Linked DNA regions of Filimonas lacunae. The protein of the gene in region 2 binds, or shares a complex with, the protein of the main gene of each other region. Links are inferred from orthologs where the notes say so. Each region holds a gene or a part of one and is shown on either strand. Other genes may lie near its edges.

Region 1 (8,811 bases), 370 kb from region 2 along the record:
TATCTTTGCCGCTACTATGAGCAGTATACAGGACAATAAATTCCAGGCGATTATATCGCACGCTAAAGAATATGGCTTTGTGTTTCCAAGCAGTGAAATTTATGATGGTTTAAGTGCCGTATATGATTATGGTCCGTATGGAAGTGAGCTGAAAAAGAACATCCGTGACTACTGGTGGAAAAGCATGACACAACTGCACGATAACATTGTGGGTATTGACGCCGCTATTTTCATGCACCCGACTACTTGGAAGGCCAGCGGCCACGTAGATAATTTCAGTGATCCGATGATCGATAACAAGGATAGCAAAAAGCGCTACCGGGTAGATCATTTGATTGAAGCATATGCGGATAAGCTGACCGAAGAAGGTAAAGGGCAGGAAGCGCAAGCTTTGATTGCAGAAATGGAAAGACTGCTTTCTACTGACGACTTTACAGGATTGAAGCAATTATTGATTGATAATAAAATTGCTTGCGGCGTTAGCGGAACTACTAACTGGACAGATATCCGTCAGTTTAACCTGATGTTTGATACCAAAGTGGGTTCTGTTGCGGAAGATGCTGACACTATTTACCTGCGTCCTGAAACTGCGCAAGGTATTTTTGTAAACTTCCTGAACGTGCAAAAAACAGCACGTATGAAAGTGCCTTTTGGTATTGCCCAAACAGGTAAAGCTTTTCGTAACGAGATTGTTGCCCGTCAGTTCATTTTCCGTATGCGTGAATTTGAACAAATGGAGATGCAGTTTTTTGTACGTCCTGGCACAGAAGGGGAGTGGTACAAATACTGGAAAGAAGCTCGTTTACAGTGGCATCTTTCTTTAGGTATTGACCAAGCTAAATATCGCTATCACGATCATGCTAAATTAGCTTTCTATGCTAAAGAAGCGTGTGACATTGAATTTGAATTCCCAATAGGTTTCAAAGAAGTAGAAGGTATTCACTCCCGCACCGATTACGATTTGACCCAGCACGAAAAATTCAGCCGTAAAAAGCAACAGTATTTTGATAATGATCTGGATGAAAATGGCAAGGCTTACGGCAACTACGTTCCATACGTAATTGAAACGTCTATTGGTTTAGATCGTATGTTCCTGTTGATATTGTCTAATGCTTACGAAGAGGAAACTTTAACAAAGGAAGATGGCAGCACAGACAGCCGTACTGTACTGCACATTCCAGCTAAGCTGGCTCCTGTTAAACTGGCCATTCTGCCTTTAACCAAGAAAGATGGGTTACCAGAAATTGCCAGAGAGTTGATGGATGAGTGTAAGCAACATTTCAGATGTTTTTATGAAGAAAAAGATGCTATTGGTAAGCGTTACCGCAGGCAGGATGCTATTGGCACCCCTTTCTGTATAACTATCGATCATCAGACCAAAGAAGATCAAACAGTTACTATTCGCCATCGCGATAGCATGTTACAAGAGCGTGTTCCATTGTCTAAAGTGCGTGAGATTGTTACGCAGGCAATTGAAAAATAAATTCTCCAACAGGGCCGGTGCAAACACCGGCCCTGTTTTTTACTGCTTATGAACAATCCACATTTTCTTACCACTATATTCACGCATAAGTATTTTACCCGGGAAGAGCAAGACAGGATACTGGCTCAATTTGCCAGGGTAGAGTTTGCGAGGAACGACTTCTTATTGCGAGAAGGCAGTATCGCTGTCAGGCACTGGTTTATAGAATCTGGTTTTGTACGTTCTTATGTCACAGATGCTGAGGGTAAGGACATCAGTACCCAGTTTTATGCAGCCGGGGATATCGTAATAGACTGGGCTTCTCTTTTCCTGCAACAGGCTACCCGGGAAAATATACAGGCGCTTACTGATTGTGTTTGCTGGCAGGTGAATTATGCTGATTTTCAACAACTGTTTCATGGCATGGAAGCTTTTCGCGAACAGGGCAGGGCCAGGCTGGCCGGTAGTTATTTTGCGTTAAAAAATCATAGTATCTCCCTTATTGCCGATCAGGCGAAGCAGCGTTACAAGCAGCTGCTACAGGAAAAGCCACACATCCTGCAGCATGTTTCTTTAAAGCATATAGCCAGTTACCTGGGTATTACAGATACATCGCTCAGTAGAATACGCAAAGAAATAGCGGAAGAATAAACGGTGCAGGTAATCGTTGTGTGTCATGGGTGCCACCAATGAAATGGAGACATGTTGTGTTTCCGGTTACCACCCCATATTTCTTGCCATATGCAAAGAATGACGGATAATACAAGCGCTAGCTTTGTAATATAAAATCCGGAAACATGCAGCAGGCCTTATTTATCGCCATTACTTTCACTACTGTTTTACTGCTATGGTTAGCTACCGGCCGCAACAAACAGCTGGGTGTGTTTTACCTGGCATGGATGCTGGTTGCAGGTTACCTGGCTTATAACGGCTTCTTTAATAATCCCGCTGCAACACCACCGCGCCTGCTGTGGGCCATTTTACCCGCCATGATTGCTACCTTCTATTTTTATAAGCGTATTCCTGCACCTCAGTTACATTATGGCTTGCTGTTATCTGTGCACCTGGTACGTATACTGGTAGAGGGGATGTTATATCTGTTATATAAGCAGGGAAAGATTCCAGTGAGCATGACTTTTTGCGGCTGGAACTATGATGTGTTAACCGGTATTTCGGCGTTGATACTGTTGCTATATTATGTACGGGTAAAGCGTTGTTCTGTACGGCTTTTGATGGTTTGGAACTGGCTGGGGTTATTGTTGTTGGCTATTATTGTGGTTACAGCTATTTTATCAGCACCATCACCTTTTCAGCAACTGGCTTTTGAGCAGCCGAATGTGGCAATATTGCAGTTTCCTTACACCTTGCTACCGGCGGTTATTGTTCCCGCTGTGTTGCTTTCGCATTTGCTAATGCTGAAAATGGGCAAAACAGCCAGATAGCAGGCAAATATCATAGGATTGTTAACGCTAAACGGTATTCTAATGAATAAGCTTACCTTTGCTGCGCGTTATGAATTTGAGTGTGTTACTGGATCAGTACAAACAATCCCCCCGCCTTTTACAATTGGCGGCCAGGCTAGCTTTTGCCGCTACTGATACAAATAGTTCTACCAGGCAAAACATCTTTCTTAAAAATTTACAAGGCAGTAGTGCTGAGTTTTTGTTAACAGCCATCTTCGGGCATGATCAGTGCAAGGAGGTAAACCACCTGGTGGTGCTGAACGATGCCGAAGAAGCTGCCTATTTTCATAATACACTGGAAAACCTTACCAGTGCATTAGATCTGTTTTACTTCCCGTCTTCTTTTAAGAACAGGAAAAACTTCCGTTTGCTCAACAGCTCACATGTGATGTTGCGTACCGAAGCGCTGACCAGGCTGGCGGCAGGCGGGAATAAAAAAATTGTGATCACCCATCCCGAAGCATTGTTTGAGAAGGTGGTACTACCTGAAACGCTGAAGGGGAACATCATTCATATTAAAACAAACGACACCATTAACCTGGAAGGTTTGATGGAACTGTTTGTAATGTATGGCTTTGTGCGTACCGATTTTGTGTACGAACCGGGACAGTTTGCTATTCGTGGTGGCATCCTGGATATTTACTCGTTTGGCAATGACAAGCCTTACCGCGTAGAGCTGTTTGGTAATGAGGTGGACAGTATCAGGATATTTGATCCCGAATCGCAGCTGAGTGAGAGAAAGCTCATGCAGGTAAGCATTATTCCTAACGTGGAAACACAATTTGATAGCGGCGAAAAAGTAACCCTGATGGAGTTTTTGCCGGAGAATATGATTGTGTGGCTGAAAGACTGGGATGTGATCAAGGAAAAGATAAGCCAGCAGGAAGAAGACCTGGGCTTGTTTTTACAAAGAATAGAAACAGCAGGCAATACCGAGGTAATAGCAGAGGTGCAGGATGATGAGGATGAAACCAAAATATGGAAGGATGTAAGCCTGCAGGACTTTGTGCCTGTTGCCACTATTGAGCGACAGATGCAACAACGCATGATTGTGGAGTTTGGCTATAAGCCGCAGTTGTCTACCGAAGAAATTGAATATAATACCAAGCCGCAGCCCGCTTTCAACCGTCAGTTTGATTTACTGATTAAAGATTTAAAGGCGCATGAAGCACAAGGCTATGCTATTTACCTGTTTGCCGAGCAGGCTAAACAGCTGGAAAGGCTGCATACTATTTTCACCGATTTAAATACTGAACTGGAATTTGTTCCGGTAGCTACCTCCATACATAGCGGATTTATTGATGCCGATTTAAAGGTGGTATGTTATACCGATCACCAGATATTCCAGCGTTATCATAAATACCGCATTAAGCAGGCCTATAATAAAAACAAGGCTATTACACTGAAAACCCTGCGCGATCTTCAACCGGGCGATTTTGTAACACACATCGATCATGGTGTAGGCACTTACAGCGGGTTACAGAAGATAGAGGTGGCGGGTAAAATGCAGGAAGCGGTGCGCATTTTATATAAGGATGGCGATATCCTGTATGTGAACATTAACTCCCTGCATAAAATTTCCAAGTTTACCGGTAAAGAGGGCACCGCGCCCAAAGTAAACAAATTGGGTAGTGAGGTATGGAGTAAGCTGAAAGAAAAAACCAAGGCGAAGGTTAAAGAAATTGCCTTTGATTTAATAAAGCTGTATGCGCAACGGAAGGCGCAGCAAGGGTTTGCGCATATGCCTGATAACTACATGCAAACCGAGCTGGAAGCTTCATTCGTGTATGAAGATACGCCTGACCAGGCCAAAGCTACAGAAGATGTGAAGCGTGATATGGAACAGCCGGCACCTATGGACAGGCTGGTGTGTGGTGATGTAGGCTTTGGTAAAACAGAGGTGGCTATACGTGCTGCTTTTAAAACAGTATTGGATGGCAAGCAGGCAGCCGTGCTGGTGCCAACTACTATCCTGGCTTTCCAGCACTATAAAACGTTTAGCGAGCGTTTAAAAGACTTCCCGGTAACCGTTGATTTTATCAACCGTTTTAAATCGGCCAAAGAGAAGAAAGAAACCTTCAAACGTTTAGAAGAAGGTAAGATTGATATATTGGTAGGGACCCATGGTGTGTTGGGTAAAGAGGTGAAGTTTAAAGACCTGGGGCTGATGGTGATTGATGAAGAACAGAAGTTTGGTGTGGCACATAAAGAGAAGCTGAAAACATTAAAAACCAATGTAGACTGTTTAACACTTACGGCAACTCCTATACCACGTACCCTACAGTTTTCGCTGATGGGGGCACGTGACTTAAGCATCATTAATACACCACCACCGAACCGCCAACCTGTACAAACCGAGATACAGGTATTTAATGAAGATGTGATACGCGACGCCATTTACTTTGAAACAGAACGTGGTGGCCAGGTGTTCTTTATTCATAACCGTGTGTTGGGATTACAGGAAATGGCTGGCCTGTTACAGGCGCTTTGCCCGGATTTAAGTATTTCCTATGCGCATGGACAAATGGAAGGAGATGAACTGGAAGAGCGTATTATGGATTTCATTGACAAGAAATACGATGTGCTTATCTGTACTAACATTGTAGAAAGTGGTGTGGACATTCCTAATGTAAACACCATTATCATTAACAATGCACACCATTTTGGTTTAAGCGATCTGCACCAGCTGCGTGGCCGTGTGGGTAGAAGTAATAGAAAAGCATTCTGTTATTTGTTGGCACCACCTATGAGTACATTGCCAACCGATTCGCGCAAACGCCTGCAAACATTAGAGCAGTTCAGTGATTTGGGCAGTGGTTTCCAGATTGCTATGCGCGACCTGGATATTCGTGGTGCAGGAAATATGCTGGGTGGTGAGCAGAGTGGTTTTATGGCAGATATCGGCTTTGAGATGTACCAGAAAATATTGGAAGAAGCGATTAAGGAATTAAAGCGTACTTCCTTTAAAGAATTGTTCAAAGACGAGATCAGCAAGCAGGATGATTATGTAAGCGATTGTACTATCGATACCGATTTACAGATATTAATTCCTGATTCTTATGTAGAAAGTATTACGGAACGTTTATCGTTGTATACGCGTTTGGATAACTGTGAAAAAGAAGAAGAGTTAGTGGCGTTTCATGCAGAGATGGCCGACAGGTTTGGGCCTATTCCACCGGAGGTAGAAGACCTGTTTACCACAGTAAGATGCCGCTGGCTGGCCGTGGGATTAGGTTTTGAAAAGATGGCATTGAAGGATGACACGTTGCGTTGCTATTTCATCAACAAAAACGATTCGCCTTATTTTGAATCAGACCTGTTTCAAAACATTATTCAATACCTGCAGGTAGGTACTAACAAAGCGAGGTTAAAACAATCAGCTAAAAACTTTTTGCTGGTGGTAGATGATGTGAAGGATATGAACCAGATGCACCAGTTTTTAGGGCGGATGTATAAGGGCGTTATTATAGATAAAAAAGAAGTATAACCCATTTTTTATATACAAGAAAAAAGGCCCGCTTTTATAAAAGCGGGCCTTTTTCATAAAAGTTTCTAATATATACTAGAATTCTTTTTTAGCTACTCCGTCAGCAATAGCCTGTAAAGCTTTTGCTTCGCTTAAGATAGCAGTCATTTTGTTGCCTTTGCCATCGTGGCCTTTAGCAATATAACCACCTTTTGCAGTTTTAGATACCACAGCATCCTGCATAGGAACATCTTTCTCTTTGGTTTTTAAACAATATGCCTTTAACATTTTAGACGTGTCCATCGTTGTCATTTTTGAGGTTAATAAATATAGGTTGCCGGGCAACACTTGTTCGTTTATATTTTCTACTTTTTCTATACGTCTATTTTAGCATACTTGGCGTGGGTTTCAATAAACTCTCTGCGTGGAGCTACTTCATCACCCATTAACATGCTAAATACACCATCTGCATTTGCCAGACTTTCTATAGTTACCTGCTTCAGCGTTCTTCTGGATGGATCCATGGTTGTGTCCCATAACTGGTCAGCGTTCATTTCACCCAAACCTTTGTATCGCTGAATAGTAACGCTATCTTCTTTACCTGCGCCTAATTTTTGAACCAGGCCTTTACGCTGTTCTTCGTTATACGCATATGCCTGCTCTTTACCTTTCTTTACCAGGTACAATGGTGGTTGTGCCAGATACACGTAACCATTTTGTACCAGTTCTTTCATATAGCGGAATATAAACGTAAGAATCAGGGTGGCAATGTGCGAACCATCCACGTCGGCATCGGTCATAATAATAAGCTTGTGATAACGAAGCTTAGTAATATTTAATGCTTTAGGATCTTCAGGCGTTCCAATAGTAACACCCATTGCGGTGAAAATGTTGCGTATTTCCTCGTTTTCGTAAATTTTGTGTTCCATGGCTTTTTCCACGTTCAAAATTTTACCGCGTAACGGGAGGATAGCCTGAAAACTACGGTCGCGGCCCTGCTTGGCAGTACCACCGGCCGAGTCACCTTCCACCAGGTATAACTCACATTTTTCAGCGTCTCTTTCCGAACAATCGGCCAGCTTTCCTGGTAAGCCCCCACCGCTTAATACGGTTTTACGCTGTACCATTTCACGGGCCTTTTTGGCTGCTACCCTTGCCTGAGCCGCCAATATTATCTTCTGGATAACGTTTTTGGCTTCTTTCGGATTTTCTTCCAAATAGCTCTGCAAAGCCCCTGCCACAGTTGTTTGTACAATACCACTTACGTCACTGTTACCCAGTTTTGTTTTGGTTTGTCCTTCAAATTGCGGTTCCGGAACTTTCACTGATATAATGGCGCTTAAACCTTCCCGGAAGTCATCGCCTTCAATTTCTACCTTGGCTTTTTCAAATAAGCCTTCTTTATCGCCGTACTGTTTAAACACACGGGTTAATGCCTGTCTGAAACCGGTTACGTGTGTGCCGCCTTCAATGGTATTAATGTTGTTTACGTACGAGAAAATATGCTCTTTAAAATCACTGTTGTAGGTCATGGCCACTTCAACCGCTACATTGGCTTTCTCGTCATGTCCTTCTACATATAAGGTTTTCGGAATTAAAGGAGCCCGTTTGGCAGCTTCATCCAGCATTTCTACAAACTCAATGATACCACCTTCGCTGTAAAAGTTTTTTGTATATACATTCCCTTCTTCGTCCTTCTCGCGAAGGTCAGTTAAGTTAATGTTGATGCGTCTGTTGAGGTAGGCCAGTTCGCGTAAACGTCCTTCCAGAATCTCTTTATTGTAAACAGTTACCGTAAAAATAGATGCATCGGGCCAGAAATGTACTTTGGTACCTGTAAGCTCAGAAGTGCCTATTTCACGAACAGCGTATTGAGGAACACCAATTCTGTATTCCTGCTCAAATATTTTACCTTCCCGCTGTACAGTTACCTGTAACACCGTACTTAATGCGTTTACGCAACTCACACCCACACCGTGCAAACCGCCGGATACTTTATAGGTGTTTTTATCAAACTTACCACCCGCGTGTAACACGGTCATTACCACTTCCAGCGCACTACGTTTTTCTTTCGTGTGCATGGCTGTAGGAATACCCCTTCCATCATCGCTTACGCTGATGGAATTGTCTTCATGAATGGTAACCTGGATGTTTTTACAATAACCCGCAAGGGCTTCATCAATAGAGTTATCAACTACTTCGTATACCAGGTGATGCAAGCCTTTTACCCCTACATCGCCAATATACATCGCCGGCCTTTTTCTAACGGCTTCCAGCCCTTCAAGTACCTGAATGCTGTCTGCCTCATAACCCGGTTGCGCGGGGGCGGCTATGTCTAATATTTCTTCACTCATAAATTGATATGAACGGTTGTTTGTTATCGAATGAAAGCTGGCAAAATTACGGAAAAAAGAGCGCTT
Region 2 (8,316 bases):
GGTTACCTGTTTGTGTCAATGAATAATATTTGCGCATGCGGTTGCCTATAGGTTCCATTTCTACCTGTAAAATGCCTTCTGCTTCCAACCGGTGCAGCAATGGATATAAGGCACCTTCTGTAATCACCAGCTCGCCCCGCGTTAATTCCTTTACCTTCTGCGTTATTTCATAACCATACATACGTCCATGATCGTGAAGCAGTTGCAGCAAAACGGGTTCCAGGCATCCCTTATACAACGCACGTTTATCCATATCATAAATATACCCAATATGCCAATACATAAGTTTCTTAGGTATCATATTTTTTCTTCCATTTTGCTAAAGAATTAAGTATTTTGCCTTCATGAACAGCGCTATACCGTTGGCAGAACGACTACGTCCGGAAAACCTGGACGATCTTGTGGGGCAGGAACATCTTACAGGTAAAGGCAGCATTCTGCGAAATGCTATTGACAAAGGCTTAATTCCCTCTATGCTATTATGGGGGCCACCCGGCGTAGGCAAAACCACTATTGCCAATATTGTGGCTCATACCCTTCAACTTCCTTTTTACCAGCTCAGTGCCATTAGCAGTGGCGTAAAAGATGTGCGCGAAGTAATAGAGGTAGCCAAGGCGCAATCACGCGCAATTTTGTTTATTGATGAAATTCACCGCTTTAATAAAGGCCAGCAGGATGCTTTGCTGGGTGCTGTAGAAAAAGGCACTATTACTTTAATAGGTGCTACCACCGAAAACCCATCGTTTGAAGTAAATGCGGCCTTGCTAAGCCGTTGCCAGGTGTATGTGCTGAAAGCACTAAGCGAAGAGGCATTGGTGCAACTGTTGCATCAGGCCATGCAAAAAGATGAGTATCTTCAGCAATACGATATTGAACTACAGGAAACAACTGCTTTAATTAATATCTCCGGTGGTGATGCACGCAAACTGTTAAACCTGTTTGAACTGGTGGTGCAGGCTTCTGTAACTGATCAGAAACTGGTTATTACCGATAAGCTGGTAATGGATATTGCCCAAAAGCGCATAGCACTGTACGATAAAAAGGGTGAACAGCACTATGATATTATTTCCGCGTTTATTAAAAGTATGCGCGGCAGTGACCCTAACGGGGCTGTATACTGGCTGGCACGTATGATTGAAGGTGGCGAAGACGTGAAGTTTATTGCCCGCCGCATGCTCATTTTTGCCAGTGAAGATATTGGCAATGCCAATGCCAATGCTTTATTACTTGCCAATGCCACGTTTGATGCAGTTACTAAAATCGGTTACCCCGAAGCCAGGATTATTTTATCGCAATGTGCTACCTATCTGGCTTCTTCCGCTAAAAGCAATGCATCTTATGCAGCTATTGGCGCTGCTTTGCAGGCAGTACAGCAATATGGCGATTTACCCGTACCATTGCATATCAGAAATGCGCCTACTAAACTGATGAAGAACCTTGACTATGGCAAGGGTTACAAATACGCGCATTCTTTTGAAGGCAGTTTTGCCGAACAGGAATATTTACCAGAAATGTTAAGTGGTACTGCTTTTTACGAACCGGGTCAAAACGCCCGTGAAGAAGAATTACGCCGGTTTTTAAAAGCAAAGTGGAAAGATAAATACGGTTATTAATGCAAACAGTTAACATAAACCAATATCTACAACAATGAAGAATTACCGGGTATACCTGGCCACCTTTGCAGCCGCTGTGCTGTTAACCCTATCCTGTAAAAAGGACGATGCCACACCAACTGACGACGCTTCCGTTGAAAAAACAGCTAAAGATGTAAGCTACGGCGACAATAGCGCTCAAAAGCTGGATATATATCTGCCAGCCGGCAGAACTGATTCTGCTACCAAAATAATGGTATTGGTTCACGGTGGCGCCTGGACATCCGGCGATAAAACTGAGCTGGATTCGGCAGTATTGTTTTTACGCCCACAGTTAAGCGATTATGCTATTTTCAATATCAACTACCGGTTAGCAGCATTACCCGCCACCAACCTGTGGCCCGCTCCTGTTAATGATATCAACAGCGCTATCGATTATATCATCAGCAAAGGGGCTGAGTATCATATTAACACCAATAAAATAGTATTAATTGGTGCCAGCGCCGGCGCACATCTTTCCTTACTGCATGCTTACAACTACAATAGCAAAGGCAATGTAAAAGCAGTGGTTGATTTATTTGGCCCTACCGATATTACTGCCTTAGCTAATAGTGACATTTATTACGCACAACTCCTTTCTGTGTGGTTAGGCGGCACGCCTGCTACTGCTCCGGCTAACTATGTAGCTGCCAGCCCTATTCAACATGTAACCGCACAGTCTCCTCCTACTATTATTTTCCATGGCACAGCCGATGATGTTGTGCCTATCAGCCAAAGCGTTGCATTAAAAGCAGAGCTGGACAGCAAAGGAGTCATCAATGATTATAAAGAATACCCAGGTGAAAAACATGGCTGGACCGGCAGCAACCTGCTGGATACTTATAATAGAGCCATTGCCTTTATTAAAAAAAATGTACAATAATGAACTTTAGTGCTGTGTGTAAGCATTTTACTGAATTAACGTTGCAGGAGTTATATGCCCTGCTTCGTTTACGCAGTGAGGTGTTTGTGGTGGAACAGAATTGTGTATTCCTGGATATGGATAATAAAGACCAGGAATGCCATCACCTGCTTTTATGGGATGGCAACAACCTCGTAGCCTGTGCTAGACTGGTACCTCCCGGTATATCCTACACCGAAATGTCCATAGGCCGTATTGTAAGCAGTCCGGCTTATCGTGGCACCGGCTCTGGTCAGCAATTGGTAGCTGCTGCTATTGAACTGTGCTATGAATTGTTTGGCAAGGCCAATATCCAGATAGGTGCACAATTGTATCTCGAAAAATTTTACGGCTCGTTCGGTTTTGAACGTATAGGTGAAGTATACGATGAAGATGGCATAGACCACATACACATGCTTAAGCACACATAAAAAATGGCCCCGAAAAGAATCTGACTTCCCGGGGCCATTATAAAATATCCGCTCTTACGCTTTATTTCTTCTTTTTACTTGTTGCTTTAGCTGCAACAGGTGGTATACTGCTTTCCAGTTCTATTTTCAAAAACCGCGCAGTATGGCTTTCTTTATTTTTGATCATTTCTTCGGGAGTGCCTTCAAATAAAATGCGTCCTCCGCCATCCCCTCCTTCCGGTCCGAGGTCAATCACATGGTCTGCCACTTTTATCACATCCAGGTTGTGTTCAATCACCAACACACTGTTACCTCTTTCCACCAATTTGTTTAACACATCCAGCAGGTGTTGAATATCCTGAAAGTGTAAACCGGTGGTAGGTTCATCCAGTATATAAAAAGTTTTACCAGTATCTTTTTTAGCCAGTTCTGTTGCCAGCTTCACACGCTGCGCTTCACCACCACTTAAGGTAACGGCGCTTTGCCCCAGCGTTATATAACCTAATCCTACATCACTCAGTACTTTAATTTTACGATAGAGAAAAGGTACCGCCTGGAAAAACTCGCAGGCTTCATCTACGGTCATATCCAGTACATCACTGATCGATTTGCCTTTGTAACGTATTTCCAACGTTTCCCTGTTATAGCGTTTGCCATTACATTTTTCACAATGCACATATACATCCGGCAAAAAGTTCATTTCAATTACACGCATACCACCACCTTCACATACCTCGCAACGTCCTCCTTTTACATTAAAAGAAAAACGGCCGGCATTATAACCGCGAATTTTGGCTTCTGGTATGGCAGAGAACAGTGTTCTTATTTCTGTAAAGAAACCACAATACGTAGCTGGGTTGCTACGTGGTGTACGCCCGATAGGCGACTGATCTATTTCAATGACTTTATCAATATGCTCTAAGCCCTTTATACTTTTATAGGGCAGAGGTGCTATTCGGCTGTTATAACAATGCCTTGATAAAATAGGATATAAAGTTTCATTAATTAAGGTGCTTTTGCCACTACCACTTACGCCGGTTATCAGCACCAGTTTGCCTAATGGAATTTGTACCGATACATTTTTCAGATTGTTGCCGGTGGCACCTTTCAGCTCTAAAGTTTTTCCATTGCCAGGTCTTCTTTCTGCCGGTACTTGTATGCCTTTTTTACCATTCAGGTATAAAGCTGTGTCAGAAGCGGATTGCAACACTTCTTCCGGTGTACCTGCCGCCACTACACGTCCGCCATGTTTACCGGCGCGTGGCCCGATATCTACCAGGTGATCAGCAGCCAACATAATATCTTTATCATGCTCTACAACCAGTACGCTGTTGCCTATATTACGCAGGTTGCGTAAGGCTTCAATCAACTGGTGGTTATCGCGTTGATGCAGGCCAATAGAAGGCTCATCTAATATGTAGGTAATACCTTGCAGCTGCGATCCTATCTGTGTAGCCAGTCGTATACGCTGTGATTCACCGCCGCTTAAAGTACGTGACGATCGATTCAGTGTTAAATACGTCAGGCCCACATCCAGCAAAAACTGCAAACGCTCTCTGATTTCTTTCAGAATATCCTTGGAAATAGTATTCTGCTTATCAGACAATCTTTTTTCAATATCTGCAAACCAAACCATCAGTTTGTCCAGGTTCAGTTCACTGAGCTCTGAGATATTCTTTTTATCTACTTTAAACCACAGGCTTTCTTTCTTCAACCGGGTTCCCTCACAGGTAGGGCAGGTTTGCAGCTCCATAAATTTCTCGGCCCATTCACGGGTGCTTTCGCTGCTTCCGGCAAACCATCTTTTAATCATGGGAATGATACCTTCAAACTCGCCCTCATAAGGTGTGCTGGATGCCGCTTCGTCATAAGCTGCCATATCTTCTGCATCTACCTCTTCTTTGCCATATAAAATAACATTCAGGCTTTTGGCTGGTATATCTTTGATCGGCTTATCCAGGCTTATTTTATGTCGGCGGGCTATCTGTGCTACTGTTTTAAACATAGAAGCTTCCCTTTCTTCCCCCAACGGCGCAATACCACCTTCCCGTATGTTTTTAGTATTGTCCGGTATAATAGCATCCATGCTTATAGAGTACACACTACCCAAACCTTTACAGGTAGGACAGGCGCCGTAAGGCGAGTTAAACGAGAAAGCATTGGGCGAAGGCTCTTCATAGCTGATGCCGGTATCTTCGCACATCAGTTGCTTGGAATATTGCACCAGCAAGTCTTCCTTGGTGCCGCCGTTCACCAGCAAAAACATCAGGTCTTTACCGGTTTTCAACGTTTGCTGTACGCTTTGGCTCAAACGAACTTTCATATCGTCTGTCACCTGCATACGGTCTATCACCACTTCAATATCATGAATCTTATAGCGATCCAGCTGCATGCGTGGCGTAATATCCAGCACTTCGCCATCTACCCGAACCTTCACAAAGCCTTTTTTGCGAATATCTTCAAACAACTCCCGGTAATGCCCTTTTCTACCTCTGATCAGGGGAGCCAGTAAGGTGATTTTTTTGCCCTTAAACTTTTTGAAAATATTGTCAACGATCTCCTCTTCGCTAAACTTGGTCATTTTTTTACCCGTGTTGTAGCTGTATGCTTCACCAATACGCGCATATAACAAACGGAGGAAATCGTATAATTCAGTAATAGTACCTACTGTTGAACGTGGGTTTTTGTTGGTGGTCTTTTGCTCAATAGATATCACCGGGCTTAAGCCTAGTATCTTATCTACATCAGGCCTTTCCATATCCCCCATAAACTGGCGGGCATAAGCACTAAAGCTTTCCATATACCGGCGCTGTCCTTCGTTGTAAATAGTATCAAATGCCAGAGACGATTTGCCACTGCCACTTACACCGGTAAACACCACCATCTTGTTCTTGGGAATATGAATATCTATGTTCTTCAGGTTATGCTCCCGCGCTCCAAATACATCTATAAACTCCTCTTTTTCTGCCTCTTTTACAGGTAATGCCTTTTTCGTAGCTGCCATAACACAATTCTTCAGGTTTCCGAAGGTAGAACAAAGTCTGTTAGCTTTTTGTTTATTCAGATGGAAAGCTTTTGCATGTTCCTAATCAACCAGTTACAACTGACACATACAACAATGGCACAGTAATTGGCAGGGTACTTATCTAATCTAAAATACAGTTGATATATGAAAATCCTTCAGTTATCGTTAACCGCCGTTATTGCTGCATCCCTGTTATTATCGTCATGTAAAACATGGAATAATACTCAAAAGGGCGCCGCAATAGGCACTGGTGGCGGTGCAGCTGCCGGTGCAATTATTGGCAAAGTGTCAGGTAATACCGCACTTGGAACTATTATAGGTGCTGCTGTTGGTGGCACTGCTGGTGCTATCATTGGCCGTAAAATGGACAAACAGGCAGCAGACATTAAAAATGAAGTTCCTAATGCCAAAGTAGAACGTGTAGAAGAGGGCATTACCGTTGAGTTTAGCAGTAAAATTCTGTTTGGCTTCGACAGCTATAGCCTTACCGATGCTTCCCGTTCCAGTTTAAGCCAGTTGATTACTGTATTAAACAAATACCCCGACACTAACGTGGAAGTACAGGGCCATACAGACAACAAAGGCACTGCCGAGTACAATGAAAAACTGTCTAATCAGCGTGCGGAATCTGTTGCCAGCTATATTAAATCAAATGGCATTTCCAGCTCTCGGGTAACCACCCGTGGCTTTGGTTTAACTGCACCCAAGTATTCCAACGACACAGAAGATGGCCGCGCTCAAAACCGCCGTGTGGAGTTTTTGATCACTGCCAATGATAAAATGAAATCAGATGCCCAAAAGGGTAACTAATAACAGCTTGCTGTAAATAACAAACGGGCCGTATTCTATTGAATACGGCCCGTTTTATTTTATAAGCTTGCAATAATAGTAAGCTCTTGCGTTATTAGCACTGTTCTAAAGCCTGTAAAACATCTGCCGCAATATCATCCACATGCTCCAGACCCACAGACAAACGAATCATACCAGGCGTGATGCCTACCGACAGCTGATCTGCTGCACTCAATTTAGAGTGTGTAGTAGAAGCCGGATGTGAAGCAATAGATCTGCTATCGCCCAGGTTGGAAGTAAGTGTTATCATCTTTAATGCGTTCATAAACTTACGTCCTGCATCCAAACCACCTTTTACTTCAAAGTTCACTAAGCAACCACCTCTGCTCATTTGCTTTTTCGCAATGGCATAGGCAGGATGTGAAGGCATAAAAGGATATTTCAGTGTATTGATTTTTGCATGGCCTTCCAGCTTTTTAGCTAAGGCTTCCGCATTATCGCAATGACGCTGAATACGCACGTCTAATGTCTCCAGGCTTTTGGTTAACACCCAGGCATTAAAAGGCGACATAGAAGGCCCGGTGTTACGGCAAAACAGGTATATTTCGCGAATCAATTCTTTTTTACCAACTACAATACCACCTAACACGCGTCCCTGTCCATCTAACCATTTAGTAGCAGAATGTATCACCAGGTCTGCGCCAAATTCAATAGGACGTTGTAAAATAGGCGTAGCAAAACAGTTGTCTACTACAAACATCAGATTGTGCTTCTTAGCCAGTTTACCAACAGCTTCCATATCCACCACATCCAACCCTGGGTTGGTAGGGGTTTCCAGGTAAATCATTTTGGTGTTAGGCTTAATTAACGATTCCCAGCTGTCTACATCATTTACCGAACCATAAGAGTAATCAATGCCCCATTTAGGCATGTACTTGGTTAATAAAGTGTGTGTAGAACCAAATATGGAAGCACAGCTTAGAATATGGTCGCCACTTTGCAAAAAGGTCATAAAGGTGCCAAAAATAGCAGCCATACCGCTGGCGCAGGAAAAACCGTCTTCTGCACCTTCCAATGCGCACATTTTATTAGTAAACTCCTGTACGGTAGGATTACTAAAGCGCGTATAAATGTTATGATCGTTTACTTCATTGAAAGCATCGGCCATATCTTCTGCACTATCAAACCGGAAACTACTGGTAAGAAATAAAGGAGTGCTATGCTCCATTTCGTCCGTAGTAGGCGTTTGCGTGCGGATAGCTTTCGTTATAGGATGGTAAGGCATTATAAATTATGTATATAAATGAGAAAAAACGATTGAATAGCGTTACACGGTAACGGTTTTGCCGTTCACCACCACTTTCCACTCCAGTTTAGCACCGGCCTGGCGTAATGTTTCTGCAACAGAACAATATTTATCAATAGATAATTCCACCGCGCGGTAAGCTTTCACCTCGTCTATATTACCCTTTAGTTCAAAAACCAGTGAAGCATTTTGCCATAAAGAAGGCTCTTTGCCGGGTTCGCGCTCACCATCTACACTAATAGATATATCCTGCA

The links.
Region 1: the proteins of uvrA (region 2) and mfd are in contact, whole or in part, in a crystal structure (PDB 4DFC), measured with the Escherichia coli proteins. The link is inferred for Filimonas lacunae from one-to-one orthologs.

The regions. Positions count from the first base shown.
Region 1 is NZ_AP017422.1:6,277,605-6,286,415, reverse strand. The notes cover bases 2,625-6,612. They hold mfd (transcription-repair coupling factor), read left to right. Parts: upstream 2,625-2,974; coding sequence 2,975-6,412; downstream 6,413-6,612. Other genes in these bases: FLA_RS24615 (hypothetical protein), read right to left, coding at 6,488-6,612; FLA_RS24625 (hypothetical protein), read left to right, coding at 2,625-2,904. Also shown: FLA_RS24635 (glycine--tRNA ligase), read left to right, coding at 17-1,483; FLA_RS24630 (Crp/Fnr family transcriptional regulator), read left to right, coding at 1,532-2,113; more of FLA_RS24625, read left to right, coding at 2,260-2,624; more of FLA_RS24615, read right to left, coding at 6,613-6,694; gyrB (DNA topoisomerase (ATP-hydrolyzing) subunit B), read right to left, coding at 6,766-8,745. UniProt on the Escherichia coli protein: Couples transcription and DNA repair by recognizing RNA polymerase (RNAP) stalled at DNA lesions. Mediates ATP-dependent release of RNAP and its truncated transcript from the DNA, and recruitment of nucleotide excision repair machinery to the damaged site.
Region 2 is NZ_AP017422.1:5,909,047-5,917,362, forward strand. The notes cover bases 2,825-6,317. They hold uvrA (excinuclease ABC subunit UvrA), read right to left. Parts: upstream 5,947-6,317; coding sequence 3,025-5,946; downstream 2,825-3,024. Other genes in these bases: FLA_RS23280 (GNAT family N-acetyltransferase), read left to right, coding at 2,825-2,963; FLA_RS23290 (OmpA family protein), read left to right, coding at 6,112-6,317. Outside these bases: FLA_RS23265 (PadR family transcriptional regulator), read right to left, coding at 1-283; FLA_RS23270 (replication-associated recombination protein A), read left to right, coding at 345-1,613; FLA_RS23275 (alpha/beta hydrolase), read left to right, coding at 1,648-2,514; more of FLA_RS23280, read left to right, coding at 2,514-2,824; more of FLA_RS23290, read left to right, coding at 6,318-6,777; FLA_RS23295 (trans-sulfuration enzyme family protein), read right to left, coding at 6,872-8,041; FLA_RS23300 (OsmC family protein), read right to left, coding at 8,084-8,316. UniProt on the Escherichia coli protein: The UvrABC repair system catalyzes the recognition and processing of DNA lesions. UvrA is an ATPase and a DNA-binding protein. A damage recognition complex composed of 2 UvrA and 2 UvrB subunits scans DNA for abnormalities.